3 regions of the Catenibacterium sp. GCM10023432 genome follow, and region 3 is predicted to be linked to each of the others. Evidence: predicted binding sites of a transcription regulator. Region 3 holds the regulator's gene; each other region holds the start of a gene.
What was found. The regulator Rex, encoded in region 3, represses fermentation and respiration genes when NADH is low (regulators of the CRP and FNR family bind a similar motif). The targets are predictions, from matches to a motif close to GTGAANNNNTTCAC.
Positions count from the first base shown of each region.

Region 1 (6,248 bases), on a different contig from region 3:
GACACAGCTGTTAAGATAACAACAACTGGTGTAAATATGAAATTTATTAATTGAATAAAGCGACAGAATCTATAACATAATGCTTCTGCTTTACTTACAGCTAAAGTCTTTGGTGTAATTTCACCAAAAATAAGAATCATTAACGTAACAAACCCTGTTGCAACCGCAACACCTGTTCCTTCATTACCAAATACACTGATCACAAATGATGTAGTCAATGAAGAAGCTAAAATGTTGACAAGGTTATTGCCTACTAGAATTGTACTTAATAAATGGTCTGTATCTTCTAAAAGATTAGAAACAATTAAAGCCTTGGCGTGATGAGGATCTTCTTCATCCTCACTTACAGTCTTTACTCTAATCTTAGAAACAGACATAAATGCAGTTTCTGCACTAGAAAATAAGCCTGACAATCCTATCAATATAATAAAAATAACAACCATCATTATCTGACTCGAGTCCACGACACTATCATACTCCTTTAATAACTCTATTGAGTGCTATATATAAAAGCACAAGTCTATTATACATTTTTTATAAGAAACATCAATAAAAAACAAAAAGGAGGAACAAAAGTTCCTCCCGATGAATGATTATTATTTAAGTAATGATCTATATAATGCTTCAATATCTTCTACTGAAGTATCTCTTGGGTTACCAGGACGGCAAGCATCAGCATATGCATCCTTAGCTAACTGAGGAATATCTTCTTCCTTAACAACACCCTTAAGAGTCATTTCGATACCTACATCTTCACCTAACTTCTTAACAGCATCTACAGCAGCCTTACGATATTCTTCCTGAGTCATACCATCAACACCTTCAACACCCATTGCCTTAGCAATGTCTTTATACTTTTCACCAGTATATTCAGCATTGTATTCCATAGTTGTTGGAAGTAAGATTGCACAAGCTTTACCATGAGGCATATCATAGTAAGCACTTAATGTATGAGCCATAGAATGGTCAACACCTAAACCTACGTTAGAGAATCCCATACCAGCAACATACTGACCTAAAGCCATACCTTCACGTCCTTCAGCAGTGTTTTCAACAGCACCTCTTAATGAACGAGCGATGATTTCGATAGCTTTAATATGGAACATATCTGAAAGTTCCCAAGCACCTTTAGTAATATAACCTTCGATAGCATGAGTTAAAGCATCCATACCTGTAGCAGCAGTTAATCCTTTTGGCATTGAAGACATCATTTCTGGGTCAACAACAGCAACTACTGGAATATCATGAGTATCTACACATACGAATTTACGTTTCTTTTCAACATCAGTAATTACATAGTTGATTGTAACTTCAGCAGCAGTACCTGCAGTAGTAGGAACAGCGATGATTGGAGTACAAGGATTCTTAGTTGGTGCAACACCTTCTAATGAACGTACATCAGCAAATTCAGGGTTTGTAATGATGATACCGATTGCTTTAGATGTATCCATTGAAGATCCACCACCGATAGCTACGATACAGTCAGCGCCTGCTTCTTTAAATGCAGCAACACCAGTCTGTACGTTTTCGATAGTTGGGTTTGGTTTAATGTTGCTGTAAAGAACATATTCAATACCAGCTTCATCTAATAAATCAGTTACTTTCTTAGTAACACCAAACTTTACTAAATCAGGGTCAGAAGCAACAAATGCTTTCTTAAATCCTCTTGCTTTAATTTCTTCAGGAACAGCTTTAATAGCACCTGCTCCATGATAACTTGTTTCATTTAACATGAACTTATACATGATTATCAATCTCCTTTTAATTAACTTTTCTGACTTCATGTTAACATTGTAAGTGTTATCATTCAAGTGACAGATAAGTGGATTTGTCACTTTGTGAATATTTTTACAAAAACTTGTTTTAAAAAAAGACAATCGATTTCTCAATTGTCATTTCATTCCCTAAATATTCAATTTTACTTACGCTTACTTTAATTGACAGATTATTCAGTAATTCTCTTTTTTGTAGTTAATACAACTGCTGCTAAAGCACTTACTAATAACAATGAAGCATATAATGGAACATTCATAGTATCACCAGTCTTTGGTGCTTCTTTCTTAGTAGTTGTAGTAGTTGTTGTTGTACCTTTATTTTCTGCAGGTTTTGCATGTTTTGCAGGTTTTGTAGGTGTAGTAGGAGTTACAGTTGGTGCTGGAGCCTTTACTGAAGTTTCTACATACATAGACTTATATTTATCCTGACCGTTTAATTCGAATGCAAAAGCAAATTCAATTTTAGAATACTTAGTCCAATCTACTGAAATCTGGTTTGTAAAAGTATCATCCCAAGTTTTTGCATTTTTTAATGCATCGTTAGTAAATGTGATCTTACCTTTACCTTCTTCATTTACTTCTACCTTAGATGGAACACTGATAATAGGCATTGCTGCGTCATCTGCGCCATAAACATACATTTCCTGAGGATAAACTGCTCCACCTTTAGCATCTACTTCAAAGACAATATCACTATCACCTGTCCATTTAGGTGTAGTTAAAGTGATTTCTGGTTCATAAGCTACAGGTGTAGTTGTAGTTTCAGTTACAGCTGGAGTTTCTCCAGTTACTACTGCATCTTCTGCAAATACTGTTGTAGTAGATAATGCTGATACTGATAAAGCAAAAGCGACTAACATAGTCATCAATTTCTTGTTCATAATCGTTTTCTCCTTGTTTGATTTGTCCCAAAAAGAAGTCTTTTCACTTTTCTAATAATGCAAAAAAGGCATAGAATATCTATTAAGAATAAATAATCCATGTCGATACACTATAAGTTTGTCAAAAAAATCAGAGTGCCCCTTCATATGTATTTCTTCTATCCATCATAATCGTAAAAAAGCATTATTTAGAGCGAATGTTGTATTATGCAAAAAAAAGAGATCTTATTTCAGATCTCGTAAAAGTTCATCTAACTTTGGTGGTAATGCTTCTATCAGCATATCAGCTAATTCTTCAGGCTTCAGCTTATATCCTCCTGTTGCCCAGTCTACAGTCATAGTAATAGACCCATGACAATACATTTCCAATAAGAATTCAATATCTGATGGGATATTATTATCTAGCTTTCTCTTAATAATATTCTGATAGAAAGTGAGAATACAGTTATAATCATAGTTTTCTACATTATTATAATCTTTAGATTTAAATGCTTCTTTAAAGAATACTCTATCATTATAAATAAATTGAAACTTCTTAATAAGCCCTTCTCTTAATGTTTCACTATTCCCAATCTGCAAGAAAGACTTATCCGCCAATACTTCAAAATACCAGTTCACAAGATCATATTTATCGCGAAAATAACGATAAAATGTCTGTCTAGTCTTACCGCTCATTTCCACAATATCAGTCACTGTGATCTTATCAAGAGACTGATGATTCATCAATTCTTTGATGCATTCTGCAAATACATATCGTGTATCTCCCAACATTATCACCACCTTTTGTTACATTATAACAAACCTATTTCCAAAAATAAAGAAGACAACCCCCATAGAGGTTGTCTCTTAATGATTAAAGTTCGATATCACAAAGTTCTGAAGCTAAACCAATGTATGAAGAAGGTGTCATATCTAATAAAGTCTGACGATCTTCATCACTTAACTGTTCTAGGCTCTTTGCGAATGCCTGGATATCTTCCTGAGAAATATTCTTACCACGAGTTAAGGCCTTAAGTGTATCATAAGCATCTGGTACACCATATTTTCTTAACATTGTCTGAATAGGTTCTGCAAGAACTTCCCATTTTTCATTTAAGTCTTTTGCAAGCTTTTCTTTATTTACAACACACTTAGCTAAGCCACCAGTTGTTTCAGAAATAGCCTGTAATGAATATCCGAAGCATAATCCTAAGTTACGCTGACTTGAAGAGTCTGATAAGTCTCTCTGCATTCTTGACTTAGGAAGCTTGTTAGATAATGCGACACATAGATTATTTGATAAATCAATGTTTGCTTCAGAGTTTTCAAAACGGATTGGGTTAACCTTATGAGGCATAGTTGAAGAACCAACTTCACCCTTAACAGGAATCTGTTTAAAGTATTCCATTGAGATATATAACCACATATCCACATCTAAGTCAGCCAATATATTGTTGAAATGGCGGATACCATCTAAGATATGACAAGTATAGTCATGAGATTCAATCTGTGTAGTTAATGGATTGAATGTAAGTCCTAAATAGTCTTCTACGAATTCCTTATTTAATGTAGGCCAATCTTCATTAGGGAAGGCTGTTAGGATTGCACTGTAGTTACCAGTTGCCCCATTGAATTTTGCTTTAATCTTGATATTTTCAATGTTTTCAATACTAGAAAAGAAACGATAAGCATAGACTTTGAATTCTTTACCAATAGTTGTAGGTGTAGCAGGCTGTCCATGAGTATGTGCCAGCATTGCATCATCCTTATGATCTACTGCTAATTTATTAATCATTGAAGCAAATTCTTTAGCTGCAGGTAACCAAACATCCTTTAAGCCATGTTTAATCATACATGCATATGATGTATTATTGATATCTTCAGAAGTACATCCGATATGTACATAGCTTTCTAAATGTTCATAACCTAAAGCTTTGAGCTTCTCATCAATGAAATATTCTACTGCCTTAACATCATGTCTTGTAACAGATTCGATTTCTTTAATTCTCTTGAAAGAATCAAAGTTGAAATCCTTAGAAATCGCAAGAATATCATCCACCTTGTTAGGATCAACCTTGTCTAAAGTTTCTGTATGAAGGTGATCCAACTGGAACTTCAACCACTGGATTTCTACAAACACTCTATACTTAACAAGTGCATATTCACTGAAATAATCAGCTAACTGATCTTTAATCTTGCCATAACGTCCATCTAGAGGACAGAGTGTCATACTTTCAAATTCTAATTTATCCATTCGTTATTCTCCTTTAAAATACTTCACGCCGGCTTCAAATAACTTCTGATCCATTTCACCGTAGATGTTAAGGTCTCTGTTTTCACCCTGACGTTCAGAATGACCCATCTTACCTAGTATTCTACCATCTTCAGAAACGATACCTTCAATACCATACATAGAACCATTAGGGTTATATGGAGATTCCATAGTCACATTTCCATTTGGATCAACATACTGGAATGCTACCTGACCATTATCAATTAACTGATCAAGTACTTCCTGAGGTGCAACGAAACGTCCTTCACCATGAGAAATAGGGATAATATGTTCATCACCTAACTCTACATTAGCAAGCCATGGAGACTTCACGCTAGATACTCTTGTAGTCACCATCTGAGATAAGTGGCGTCCAATTGTATTGAATGTTAGAGTAGGATCATCTTTGCTCATATCCTTAATATGTCCATGAGGAAGTAAACCAAGTTTTACTAATGCCTGGAATCCATTACAGATACCAATCATTAAGCCTTCACGATTGTCTAATAAATCATCGATTGCAGCCTTTAATCTTGGGTTACGTAATACAGTTGCAATGAACTTACCTGAACCTTCAGGTTCATCACCAGCTGAGAAACCACCTGGTAGCATCACGATCTGTGCATTATGGATTGCTTCTTCTAATTCATCAACAGACTTCTTAATATCTTCTTCTGTCTTATTTCTAATAAGAACAAGCTGAACCTTTGCACCTGCTTTTTCAAATGCACGTTTAGAATCAAATTCACAGTTAGTTCCTGGGAATACAGGAATAACAACATTGACTTCATCATACTTCTTAGAAGCAAACATCTTGCCTCTTTCATTACAGTCACCAGTACGTACTTCTGTAGTAGGTGCCTTTGCTGTAGTAGGATATACAGATTCTAATGGTGCACAGTTGATTTCATATGCATCATCAAGTGTCACTTTCTCACCCTTATATGATACAGCCTTTTCTTCATTTGTAGAAGCAATAATACGAACATTTTCATATCCTGCAACAACTTCAGCGTTTTCTACTTCCACAACGATATGTCCAAAGTTCTTTTCAACTAAGTCATTAAGTGTTAAAGCATCATCAAATGCTACACCAATTTCATTACCAAATGCCATCTTATAAACAGCTTCAACTAAACCACCGTCTTTAACTGTATAAGCTGAATAAGCCTTACCAGACTGAATCAATGCTTCTACAGCATCAAACTGTTTTCTTAAAGCTTCAAAATCAAATACATGGAATTCATCCTTTGGAAGCATAAATTCTACTAATACATGTCCTGCTTCTTTTAATTCAGGAGTGATGACTTTGTGTACATCTCCACCAGTAATTGCGAATGA
Region 1 covers NZ_JBHSEB010000003.1:22,912-29,159, forward strand. The annotation lists gene ACFOZZ_RS01340 (HlyC/CorC family transporter) at 1-446, opposite strand, end outside; gene fucO (lactaldehyde reductase) at 597-1,745, opposite strand; gene ACFOZZ_RS01350 (LPXTG cell wall anchor domain-containing protein) at 1,946-2,656, opposite strand; gene ACFOZZ_RS01355 (TetR/AcrR family transcriptional regulator C-terminal domain-containing protein) at 2,882-3,427, opposite strand; gene purB (adenylosuccinate lyase) at 3,510-4,889, opposite strand; gene ACFOZZ_RS01365 (phosphoribosylformylglycinamidine synthase) at 4,893-6,248, opposite strand, start outside.
Region 1: a site for Rex is predicted at 1,839-1,852, ahead of fucO (lactaldehyde reductase). Genes of this name have one in related genera too.

Region 2 (6,248 bases), on a different contig from region 3:
AGAAGGTCCTGAATCTATTTATTTCCCTGAAACAATTAAGACAAAAACAGTTCAGGAAATCAAAGAACATTATAGTGATATTAAAGTAAATGTTCCTGTATATCATAAAGATGATGAACCTAATTTTGATAAGTTCACTGCATGGTATACACCAGAAGATGATATTGAAGCATTTAAGGATGCATTTAAAGATGATTTAGAATATATCCAGCGTGCTGAAGACTTCATTGAAGTAGTTCCTAAAGCATGTTCTAAAGCAACAGGTATTCAGACATTTATTGATCTCATTGGTGCTTCTATAGATGATTGTATTTCTATTGGTGATTCTACAAATGATCTACCAATGTTGACTTATACTAAGGAATCAGTAGCTATGGGTAATTCTAATCCTGTTCTATTTGATTATGTAACGTATATTACAACTGATATTGAAGATGATGGCATCTACAATGCCTTAAAGCACTTTAACGTCATCTAATCAAAAAGCAGCCGTTCTAGGCTGCTTTTTGAAATGATACGATTCTTTCTCCATGGAATGAGACTTGTCCCTTTTGTCCTTCTAGATATTCATGAGGTTTTGTTACTTTGAGTGTAATTTCTTTTCCTAGCTCAGATTCAAATATGATCTTATCTTCAAGGACTTCTTTTACAATCACATCTTCAGTGATGTAGTATTTTGTAAGGAACAAATATAAGAACAACAATAGTAGAAAAATAAAAAGCACAAGATTCACCTCTTTCTTATACAATTATTGTAACAGAAAAGATGTGTAATACTTGTGATTTTTTTGATTTTAGAATATTTTTTTAATGAATGGGATTTTCAATACAATATATAGAATCAGTACGCCGCTCATATTCAGAATGATATCATCTATATCTGCTGATCCAACCTTCCAAATATATTGAATGACTTCTACTCCTATAATCATGAATAAGAAAAAGAGAAAATAAGGTAGAAATGAACGCATTGGTTTACATAAGACATATACAAAATAGCCAAAAGGCATGAACAACATGACATTCCCAATCATATTCAGAATGATATTCTTAATTGGCAAGGTATGTCTTGTATAAGCTGTGTAATAGAGAAATATTGTCTTTAATGGACTGATATTCACACTACTTATAACTTTAACATGTCTTAATGCTGGGTTAAGGAACAATTGATAAGTAAGATTTATAATGTAGATGATGAATGCGATACTATGCAGTATGTAAAACATTCGTCTTTTATTTTTTACTACATTTCTTGCACCATAAGCGTAGCCCACCAAACCAATCATCTGAATAATAACAAGCACAAATGTCTGTGTAATAGAAAACTTGATTGTATAAGAAATGATATCTATTAATTGAATAATAAAAGCGACAGCTGCAGTAAGTAAGAATAAAAAACGTTTATGTTTCATGACAGTGTCCTCCAAAAGCACATTTTAATGAGTTCACTTATATGAGTCAATAAACGATTCAATTTAACATAATTTAACACAAAAAAGAGGAGAGCCGTAAGGCTTTCCTCTAAATGGTTTTAAGAATTATTTCTTAGCGAATGGAGATTCGTAATCGTAGATTGTTTCTAGGATAGCTTCCATATCTTTAACCATAGGCATTCTTGGGTTAGCAGGAGTACACTGGTCTTCGTATGCGTTCATAGCGATTCTATGTACTGATTCTTCCCAATCAGCTTTGCTGATGTTCTGTGACTTAACGTTTACAGCACCACCAACTTTTACCCATAACTTTTCAACAGCCTGTGCGAACATTTCAACACCTTCTGCATCAGTCTTTGGATGTAAGCCGATTAATTCTGCTAATTCTCTATATTTCTTATCTGCCTTATAGTCTTCGATCTTTGGCCAGATGTTTAGCTTAGTTGGAACTGTACCATTGTATCTGATTACATGTGGTAATAACATACCGTTAGTACGTCCATGAGGAATATGCCATTCTCCACCGATCTTATGAGCTAATGAGTGGTTCATTCCTAAGAATGCGTTAGCGAATGCCATACCTGCGATTGTTGCAGCGTTATGCATCTTGATTCTAGCATCAGGATCACCTTCAAGTACTGACTTTTCAAGGTTTTCGAATACTAACTTAACAGCCTGTTTAGCCCAACCATCAGTGAAGTCAGAAGCTAAGATTGAAACATATGCTTCAATAGCATGAGTTAATACGTCGATACCAGTATCAGCAGCGATTCTTGGTGGCATAGACATAGCGAATTCAGGGTCAACAATTGCGATTGTTGGAGTTAAAGCGTAGTCAGTTAATGGATATTTCTTGTTTTCCTTAGTATCAGTGATAACTGCGAATGGAGTTACTTCTGAACCTGTACCTGAAGTAGTTGGGATACATACTAACTTAGCTTTCTTACCAAGTTCTGGGAACTTGAATGCTCTCTTTCTGATATCCATGAATTTCTGCTTGATGTCGTCGAAGTTAACTTCTGGATGTTCATACATTAACCACATAACTTTAGCAGCATCCATTGAAGATCCACCACCGATAGCGATGATTGTATCAGGCTGGAAGCTCTTCATGATTTCAAGACCCTTAAGAGTCATATCTAAAGATGGATCTGGTTCAACGTCGATGAATAAGTCAACGTCTACTTTGTTACGTCTTCTCTTGATAACGTCTTCGATCTTTCCTACATAACCAAGGTCATACATACCTCTGTCTGTAACGATCATTGCTTTCTTCATTTCCTTCATATCTCTAAGATATCTGATTGAATTTCTTTCGAAATAAATCTTTGGAGGAAGTTTAACCCATTGCATATTGTTGTTACGTCTCCCTATTCTCTTAATATTTAGTAAGTTAATAGCACTTACGTTGTTTGATACTGAGTTATGGCCATAAGAACCACAACCAAGTGTTAATGAAGGTAAGAATGCATTGTATACTGAACCGATACCACCGAATGTAGATGGAGCGTTTTCAATAATACGGATAGCTTTGATTCTCTTACCGAATGCTTTAGAAATTTCATGATTAGTAGTATGGATTGCAGCTGAATGTCCTAAACCGTTGAATTCAACAGTCTGAGCAGCCTTTTCAATACCATCTTCAGTAGAGTTTGCTTTGATCATACCTAATACTGGAGAAAGCTTTTCTCTAGTCATTGGTTCGTTAGGACCGATTTCCTTAACTTCACAAACTAAGATCTGAACATCATCAGCTACTTTGAAGCCAGCCTGTTCAGCGATCCAAGTAGCGTTCTTACCTGGAACGATGCTGTTTAATCTAGCTTCATTTACGTTTTCACTGTATGCTGTTGCACCGAACATGAACTGTTCAAGTTTCTTCTTTTCTTCAGCATTACAGAAATGTACATGATAACGACCAAGTTCTTTCTTGAATTCATCATAGATTTCGTGATCTACAACAACTACCTGTTCAGATGCACAAATCATACCATTATCAAATGATTTTGATAAATAAATATCGTTTGCTGCCATTTTGATTTTACAAGACTTTTCTACATATGCTGGAACGTTACCAGCACCTACACCTAAAGCAGGTTTACCACAAGAGTAAGCAGCCTTAACCATTGCGTTACCACCAGTAGCTAAGATAGTAGCAACACCTGGATGATTCATTAATGCACTAGTTGCATACATAGTTTTCATTGGTAACCACTGGATTACGTTCTTAGGAGCACCAGCTTTTACAGCAGCATCTAACATTACCTTAGCAGCCATAACTGAACAGTCATGAGCACCTGGGTGGAATGAGAAGATGATTGGGTTTCTAGTCTTCATAGCGATTAAAGACTTAAAGATAACTGTAGAAGTTGGGTTTGTTACTGGAACGATACCACAAACAACACCAACTGGTTCAGCGATTTCAGTGATACCAGTAAGTGGATCTTCATTAATAATACCTACAGTCTTTGTATGACGCATGTTGTTAGTAACATATTCACAAGCGAATAAGTTCTTAACAGCTTTGTCTTCAAATACACCACGGCCAGTTTCTTTTACTGCAGCTTCTGCAAGAACACCGTGCTTATCAAGACCAGCAACTGACATCTTTGCTACGATGTAGTCAACAGTTTCCTGGTCAAAACCTTCGAATTCATCTAATGCTGTTAATGCGTTATTAACTAACTCATCAATGCAAGCATCAGTCTTTTCTTCTGTCCATTCTTCAACTTTCTTTTCGACTTTCTTATCAGCCATTTTTATATCCTCCATTGACCAAAATATTTCTTCTTCATATTTTGTAAGTTCACTATACATGAGTTCTTGTGAAAAAACAAGCATACTTTTGTGAAAAATTACACAATTTATAAAATGCATTTACTGAAAACGTTTGCAGTTTAGGGATATCCGATTGTGCTATTTTATACTTAGTTTTTATCAAAAATTTAAATTATAATTATTTTTTATAGTGATAGAATACTCTCAATTTTGTGAGCGTTTTCTCTTAACATCTTTCGCTGAACGTATCTACAGTCTTTAATATCTCTCTTGCAATATTCATCTTATCCTTAAATAAGGCACTCATACTACCAATTGACTTGAAAGGATCCTGTAACAAGACCTTCTTGTCTTCAATAAAACCATTCTTCACAATATAATCTACTAATAATTCTACAAAGTGAATCTGTCTAGAATTCAAGCTCTGATCATCTAAGAAACGTGAGAACTCAGCCATAGCTGCTTGTCTATCTAATCCTACTATCTTTCTAATTAATCTTGTGATAGGTGTATCACCAAAATGTAATCGATAATCATCTTTACTTCCCAGGTCTATCCATAATAAGTTTTCTAGATGTTTCATTTCATCCGGTGTAATGACTTGATTATGTCTAAGCTTATAGATAGCTTCATCATCTTCATGTGCTTTTAAATAATGCTGTACTTTCTCTTTATAGTTCTCTAAGCCTTCATCATTATAGAAAGCATCATTCATCTTTGTTTCAATGATTTCATCTTCAAAATGTGTATCTACTGGATCTACTATTGGACCAGGGTCTAAATACTTAACCAACCCTCTAATCTTCTCACGTAGTACTTCTAGATCAAAATAATTAGCTGTCTTCCAGTAATCAGGATCTTTGGCACATTTCAGATATTCCGCATTATCTGCAATATCAGGTGTTGTTTGTTTTTTATACAATTCATCAGCCATCATAATAACCTTATTAATTACCTGACTTGCATCATAATGATTGAGATAAGCCATTTCAATCATATACATCTGTCTATCAAAGAACTTTGCACGTTTATCTTCATCATGAATCACAACAAGAGAAGACAATTCATCTTTAATATAATGTGTATCCATTTCATTCAGATTAATCCAGTTATCTGGATTCTTATATTGATGCACATATTTCAAATGCATCTTTACATTAAAGCTGTCTTCATTGAGTGATTGAATATAACCTGACATTTCTTTGATCTGTTTATTGATTTCATCTACATAATCCTGATCGGAGGCATTTTGTTCGAGTGCATAAAGAATATCAACACGTAACTTATAGATACGTTGAGAGAGTGATTCTATAATACCTGATTTTTCAGGACGCTGGTCTACTCTGAAGTAATCCATATTTCCTAGGTAATCAAATATCAAGAATCCTTTCTTGTCATCTCCTGGACCATACAAGTCTGTTCTTAGTCTTGTTCCTCTTCCAATCATCTGCCAGAATTTTGCTTTACTTCTTACTTTCTTAAAGAATACAAGATTAACGATATCTGGTACATCTATACCTGTATCTAGCATATCTACACTAATAGCTATTTGAGGGTAACTGTCTGTTTTACTGAATCGATCTATCGCATTTTGTACAAATTTTGTATTAAATGTAATCACTTCAGCAATCTTCCCCTTGTATTCAGGATAGAGTATATCGAATCTCTCTTTAATCTTATTGGCATGATTTTGATTGGCAGCGAAGATAATGCTTTTTCCTATCTTATCTCCTCCTTCAATTTTAATACCATGTTCCATCAAATCTCTGATCACAGTATCAATAGTATTAATATTAAAAACAAACTTATTCATTTCACTTGAAGTGATTGTATCAGTATTAGAGAAGTGTTCTTCAAATTCTTTCTTTTCTTCATCGGATAACTCATCATAGTGAATACCTTCCTCTAGAAACTTCATTTTAGTTTCATAAGAATGGTAGCTGACTAAGTATTTGTCTTTGACAGCTGTTTCATATTCATAAGCATATGTAGGGACACCTGTTTCTAAATCAAATATAGAATATGTATTAGCCCCAA
Region 2 covers NZ_JBHSEB010000076.1:9,845-16,092, reverse strand. The annotation lists gene ACFOZZ_RS10215 (Cof-type HAD-IIB family hydrolase) at 1-478, shown strand, start outside; gene ACFOZZ_RS10210 (hypothetical protein) at 495-725, opposite strand; gene ACFOZZ_RS10205 (VanZ family protein) at 795-1,412, opposite strand; gene adhE (bifunctional acetaldehyde-CoA/alcohol dehydrogenase) at 1,539-4,190, opposite strand; gene ACFOZZ_RS10195 (DEAD/DEAH box helicase family protein) at 4,438-6,248, opposite strand, start outside.
Region 2: a site for Rex is predicted at 4,281-4,294, ahead of adhE (bifunctional acetaldehyde-CoA/alcohol dehydrogenase). Genes of this name have one in related genera too.

Region 3 (6,248 bases):
ATTCATTAGTGGGGCAGGATGTGCTCATCCATTGCTATAAACATGACGGTAAGCCACATCGTACGTGGTCACGCTGTAAAATATTAGAAGAAACAGATCGCCATTTTATCGGTATAAATAATAATACATTAGTTACAGAATCAGATGGTCGTTCCTGGGTCACTAAAGAACCAGCTATCTGTTATTTTCCTAAGGATAGATGGTATAATGTAATTTGTATGATCCGTAGTGATGGTATCTATTATTATTGTAATATTGCCTCTCCTATATTATATGATGGAGAAGCACTTAAGTATATTGATTATGACCTTGATTTAAAGGTATGGCCTGGCTATCGTTATAAAGTACTAGATGAAGGTGAATATGCGGCTCATCGTATTAAATATCAATATTCAGATGAATTAGATGAGATATTCCATGAACAGCTCAATCGTTTGATTGTGATGACGATGAATGCATCTGGTCCTTTTCGTGCAGGATTTGCCCAGGAGTGGTATAATAAGTATCAGCAGATGATGAAAAATAGAGGAACTAAAAATGATAAACTTAAAAAATGAAGCTGAAATGATTGCTTTTGGTAAACGTATAGGAGAAACAATCTTTCCCCATTCTATTATCACATTAACAGGGGATCTAGGGTCTGGTAAGACTACATTCACAAAAGGAATTGGACAGGGACTTGAAATCAAGAAGATCATCAATTCTCCTACTTTTACTATTGTGAAGGTTTATTCTGGACGTATGACCCTTTATCATTTTGATGCATATCGCCTAGAAGGGGCAGATGATGATTTGGGATTTGAAGAGATGTTTGAAGATGATGGCTTATGTGTGATTGAATGGCCACAGTTTATTGAAGACATTATTCCAGAAGAAAGATTAGAAATAGAAATAATAAAGAATGAAGATGAAACACGTTCTTTAAAGCTTCATCCTATTGGTGAAAAGTATGAGAACTATGTGAGGGAGGTTACACATGATTAGTTTAGTGATGGATACATCAAATAGTTATTTAGCTGTAGGCTTATTTAAGGATAATATGTGTCTAGAAGCCTTCCAGGAAAAAGGTTCTAGAAGACAATCAGAAAAAGCAATTCCTTCATTAAAGGAAGTACTTGATCGTCATCATATTGCATTAAAGGATGTGAATGAGATGATTATTACATCAGGACCTGGCTCTTATACAGGTGTCAGAGTTGCAATGACTATCGCAAAGACACTTGCTGCAGTGTCTGATGTAAGAATTAAATCTGTGAGTTCGTTAGCCGCTTATGCAGGTATGAATCAGGCACTAAGTGTTATTGATGCAAGAGGACACAAGGTCTTTGTTGGTGTTTATGAAAATGGTCTTCCTTTAATTAAGGAACAGGTCATGACTTTAGAAGATTTTACCCTATTACGTGCTGAATATGAAGACTTTGAACTTGTAGGTGAAGTAGGCTGTCTTGGGTTAGATGAAAAAGAATGTGATCTTTGTGCTAATATTTATGCATTAGGACAGATGGCTGATCCAATCAAGAATGTTGATCTATTAGTACCAACTTATATTAAAGATGTTGAGGCTAAAAAAGCATGTTATTAAGAGAAATGCAGGAAGATGATCTTGATGAGATTGAAAGACTAGAAGGGTTATTATTTACCCCTGCCTGGTCTAAAGAAGATTTTCTTCATGAACTAAAAACAAATGATTATGCCCATTACTATGTTCTTGTAGATGACAAAATTGTTGGTTATGCAGGATTCTGGTATGCTTATGAAAACTGTGAACTAACTACAATTGGTATTGATCCAAATTATCAAGGAAAAGGCTTTTCTAAGTTATTGATGGATTATGGATTAAAAGAAGGACATAATAAGGGGTGTATTAATTATAGTTTAGAAGTGCGTGTATCAAATGAACGTGCGATTTGTTTATATAAGAAGTATGGCTATGAGATATGTGCTATACGTAAAGATTATTATGCAGACCATGAGGATGCTTATCTCATGGTAAGAAAGGAGGAAAAATAATGGCTGTTATTCTAGCTATTGAATCAAGCTGTGATGAAATGAGTGTTGCAATCTTAAAGGATGGAAAAGATTTATTAAGTCATGTTGTTGCATCACAGATTGATATCCATAAACAATATGGTGGGGTTGTTCCTGAAATTGCCAGCCGTAAACATGTTGAATGTGTCAGCACTGTTTTAAAGGAAGCATTAAGACAGGCAGAAATCTCTTTAGAGGAGATTGATGCAATTGCAGTCACAAAAGGACCAGGACTTGTAGGTTCTTTGCATGTTGGTATGCAGGAAGCCAAGACATTGGCTATTTATTTAAACAAACCACTTATTGGTGTACATCATATTGCGGGGCATATTTATGCTAATGAACTAGTGAATGATATTGAATATCCTGCAATGGCTCTTGTTGTTTCAGGAGGACATACAGAACTTGTTTATATGAAAAAGGAATTCTCTTTTGAAGTCATTGGTACAACATTTGATGATGCAATTGGTGAAGCCTATGACAAGGTAGGACGTGTTCTACATCTTCCATATCCTGGAGGACCTGTTTTAGATAAAATGGCGCATGAGGGAACTCATAGCTATACACTTCCAAAACCACTTGATGATGGAAGCTATAACTTCAGCTTCAGTGGCTTAAAGAGCGCTGTCATCAACTTAAAGCATAATGCAGACCAAAGAGGAGAGGAAATCAATGGCAATGACTTAGCCTGCTCATTCCAGGATGTGGCTATGGATACGATTACTTCTAAAGCCCTAGCTGCTGCTCATGATCTTGGTGTAAAGCAGATTATTGTAGCAGGTGGTGTGAGTGCGAACAAAGGTCTCAGAGAAAAAATGAGTACAAGTGATATTCCTGTTATTTTTCCACCAATGAAGTATTGTACAGATAATGCAGCAATGATTGCATCTGCTGCAAGTATCATGTATAAATACAATATGTTTGCCCCTTTGGACTTGTCTGTTAAGCCAGATTATGACTTAGAGGCGGAAAGTGTAGGAGACAACTATGAGTAATGAAAAGAAACAGAAAATTTCACGTGCGACGATGACACGTTTTCCTGTTTATTTGAAGGCTTTAAGAGTTATGGGACATAAAGGCAAAGAGAACTTCTTATCGAGTGAACTTGCGGAAGTTACTCATATCCAGGATACGACTATCCGTCGTGACTTTGGCTTTTTGCCTCAGAAGAATACACTGGGCAAACGAGGTTATGGTTATGATACAAAAGAGATGATTGAAACACTCAGTGACTTTTTAGGTTTAGGACTTGATGAACCAATTATTTTGATTGGTGTAGGTAACTTGGGATCAGCTATTTTGAAATATAACCGCTGGAAATACACAGTTGGACAGATTGTCTGTGCTTATGATAAGGATGCTAATATTGAAGGCGAACGTTTTGGTGTCAAGATTCATAAGAGTGATGATTTGGAAAAAACATTCCCTAAGGACTGTAAGATTGCGATTCTTGCGATTTCTGATAATGTTCAGGAAATGGTGGATCGTTTAGTGGCATTAGGGATTAAAGGCATTGTAGACTTCACCCACTCTCATTTTATTGTGCCTCAGGGAGTAGAGGTACAGAATGTGGATGTCGTTGTAGCAATACAAGAATTAGAATTAAAGATGAAATCAAATACAAAGGAGTAAGAAGGATGTTTGAATTTATGACAGTAAGAGAACTTTATGAAATCTGTCGTGCAGATAATGCTGTAGAAACAGATAACGTAGAGTATGTTGAATTAGAAGGATGGGTAAGAACAAATAGAGATAGTGGTAAACTAGGATTCATCGCATTAAATGATGGTTCTTATTTTAGAAATTGTCAGGTTGTTTATTTAGAAGAAAAATTAAAGAACTTTGATGAAGTTTCACATATCGCAACTGGTTCAGCTATTCATGTATTAGGTAAGTTAAAATTAACACCTGATGCAAAGCAGCCATTTGAAGTAGAAGCCACTGAAATTATTCTTGAAGGGGACTGTGATAGTGATTACCCATTACAGAAGAAGAGACACTCTTTTGAATTTATGAGAGAAATCCCTCATTTAAGACCAAGAGCAAATTCATTCTATGCTATCTTCAGATTAAGATCTGTATTATCTATGGCTATTCATGAATTCTTCCAGGATCAGGGATTCGTCTATGTACATACACCAATCATCACATCTAATGATGGTGAAGGTGCTGGAGAAATGTTTAGAGTAACAACTATTGATGATACTGATTTCTCTAAGGATTTCTTTGAAAAAGAAGCCTACTTAACAGTAACAGGACAGTTACATGTAGAAGCATTCGCTATGGCATTTAGAGATGTTTATACTTTTGGACCAGCATTCAGAGCTGAAAACTCAAATACATCAAGACATGCGAGTGAATTCTGGATGGTAGAACCAGAAATCGCATTTGCAGACCTCGAAGATGATATGTGTTTAATTGAAGAAATGGTTAAATACTGTATTCAGTACTGCCTAGATAATGCTCCAGAAGAAATGAAATTCTTTGAACAGATGGTTGACCATGACTGTATCAACCGTATCACAAAGGTTAGAGATTCTCACTTTGCACGTATGACTTATACAGAAGCTATTGATCATTTATTAAAGGCTGATGTGAAGTTTGATAACAAGGTTGAATGGGGTATTGATTTAAATGCTGAACATGAACGTTATATCTGTGAAGAAGTTGTAGGTGGTCCTGTATTCTTAACAGATTATCCAAAAGAAATCAAAGCATTCTATATGCGTTTAAATGATGACAACAAGACAGTTGCAGCATGTGACTTATTAGTACCTGGCATCGGTGAATTAGTTGGTGGTTCACAGAGAGAAGAACGTTATGACGTTCTTGAAAAGCTAATGGATGAAAAGGGCATGAATAAAGAGACACTACAGTGGTATATGGATTTACGCCGCTTTGGTGGATGTAAGCATGCTGGATTCGGTTTAGGTTTTGACCGTTTCTTAATGTATTTAACTGGTATGGCTAACATTAGAGATGTAGAACCATTCCCACGTACACCACGTAACTTGAAATTCTAAAAGACCACATATGTGGTCTTTTTTCTTAAAGGAAGTAATATTATGGATGAATTTAATGGCATCAATACTTTTTTTAATATGATTTACCATAATGACCGTGCTTTTTCTCGTGCTTTATTGAATTATCAGTCTTTTAATGATTATCGACAGTGGTTAAGAAATCATCACATAGAATTTAAAGAACTTGATATGATTGATGAGTATTCATTCAGTATGATTTGTCCTGATATGACAATTAAAGATGTATCCATGCTGACACATACCAATTTACAAGAAGGTTTACAACGTATTCGTTCTTTCTTTAAAGATAAGACTTTCTTGTTTCTTATTCCTGGTACAAATAAAGAAATTGAAAACTATTCTTTTACAGGAGTGGATTATATCTTTACAATAAGCAAACCTTTTAAGCAGGAAGACTTGTCTTTCTTAGACCCATTTCCTGGACTACTTGAAGCTTTATTTTATGCAGATGAATGGCCTGGAGGACTCATATTTAATTCTAAACATGCAGCCTTTTACCCATTGCATAGTAATTCCCAGTCAAAGGCATTACAGAAAAAGATTGATGAGAAGACAATGTTTAATAAAGAAGGACATTCTTCTTTTATTTACCATCTATCTGATTTACATCTAGGACCTAAAAAGAAACTTAAGGCAGTTTCTAATCTCTTAGATTCTATGGATGAATGTGATCAATATGCACATAGTCCTCATAGTAAACAGGTCTTTATTACAGGTGATCTCATGAATTCTCCTAATACAAAGAATATGTATCAGGCCAATAGCTTTATGACAATGATTAGAAAGAGATATAAGGCAGATATCACTTTTGTGTTAGGTAACCATGATATGATAGTAAAAGGCTTAAGTATTGGTGGAAGACAACGTACAAAAGTCATAGCCTATTTACTAGGTGAAAAGATCAAGGTTATAGAAAAAGATAAGATTATACTTGTAAAGATAGATTCTAATGCTGGTGGTAACTTAGCTAGAGGAATGATCACAAGAAGACAATTAGACCAAATAGACTCAGAACTTGCAGGAATAGAAAATCTAGAAGATTATACGATTGTGGTCTTACTACACCATCATGTATTTAAAGTCTCTAAGTCGGACTTCTTAAAAATACGATGGCGTGAAAAATCTATATTTGGAAGTATATTGGATAAATCTAAAGCACTTGTAGATGCTAATATG
Region 3 covers NZ_JBHSEB010000086.1:4,519-10,766, forward strand. The annotation lists gene ACFOZZ_RS11120 (DUF402 domain-containing protein) at 1-557, shown strand, start outside; gene tsaE (tRNA (adenosine(37)-N6)-threonylcarbamoyltransferase complex ATPase subunit type 1 TsaE) at 538-984, shown strand; gene tsaB (tRNA (adenosine(37)-N6)-threonylcarbamoyltransferase complex dimerization subunit type 1 TsaB) at 977-1,582, shown strand; gene rimI (ribosomal protein S18-alanine N-acetyltransferase) at 1,573-2,010, shown strand; gene tsaD (tRNA (adenosine(37)-N6)-threonylcarbamoyltransferase complex transferase subunit TsaD) at 2,010-3,023, shown strand; gene ACFOZZ_RS11145 (redox-sensing transcriptional repressor Rex) at 3,016-3,660, shown strand; gene asnS (asparagine--tRNA ligase) at 3,666-5,051, shown strand; gene ACFOZZ_RS11155 (metallophosphoesterase family protein) at 5,094-6,248, shown strand, end outside.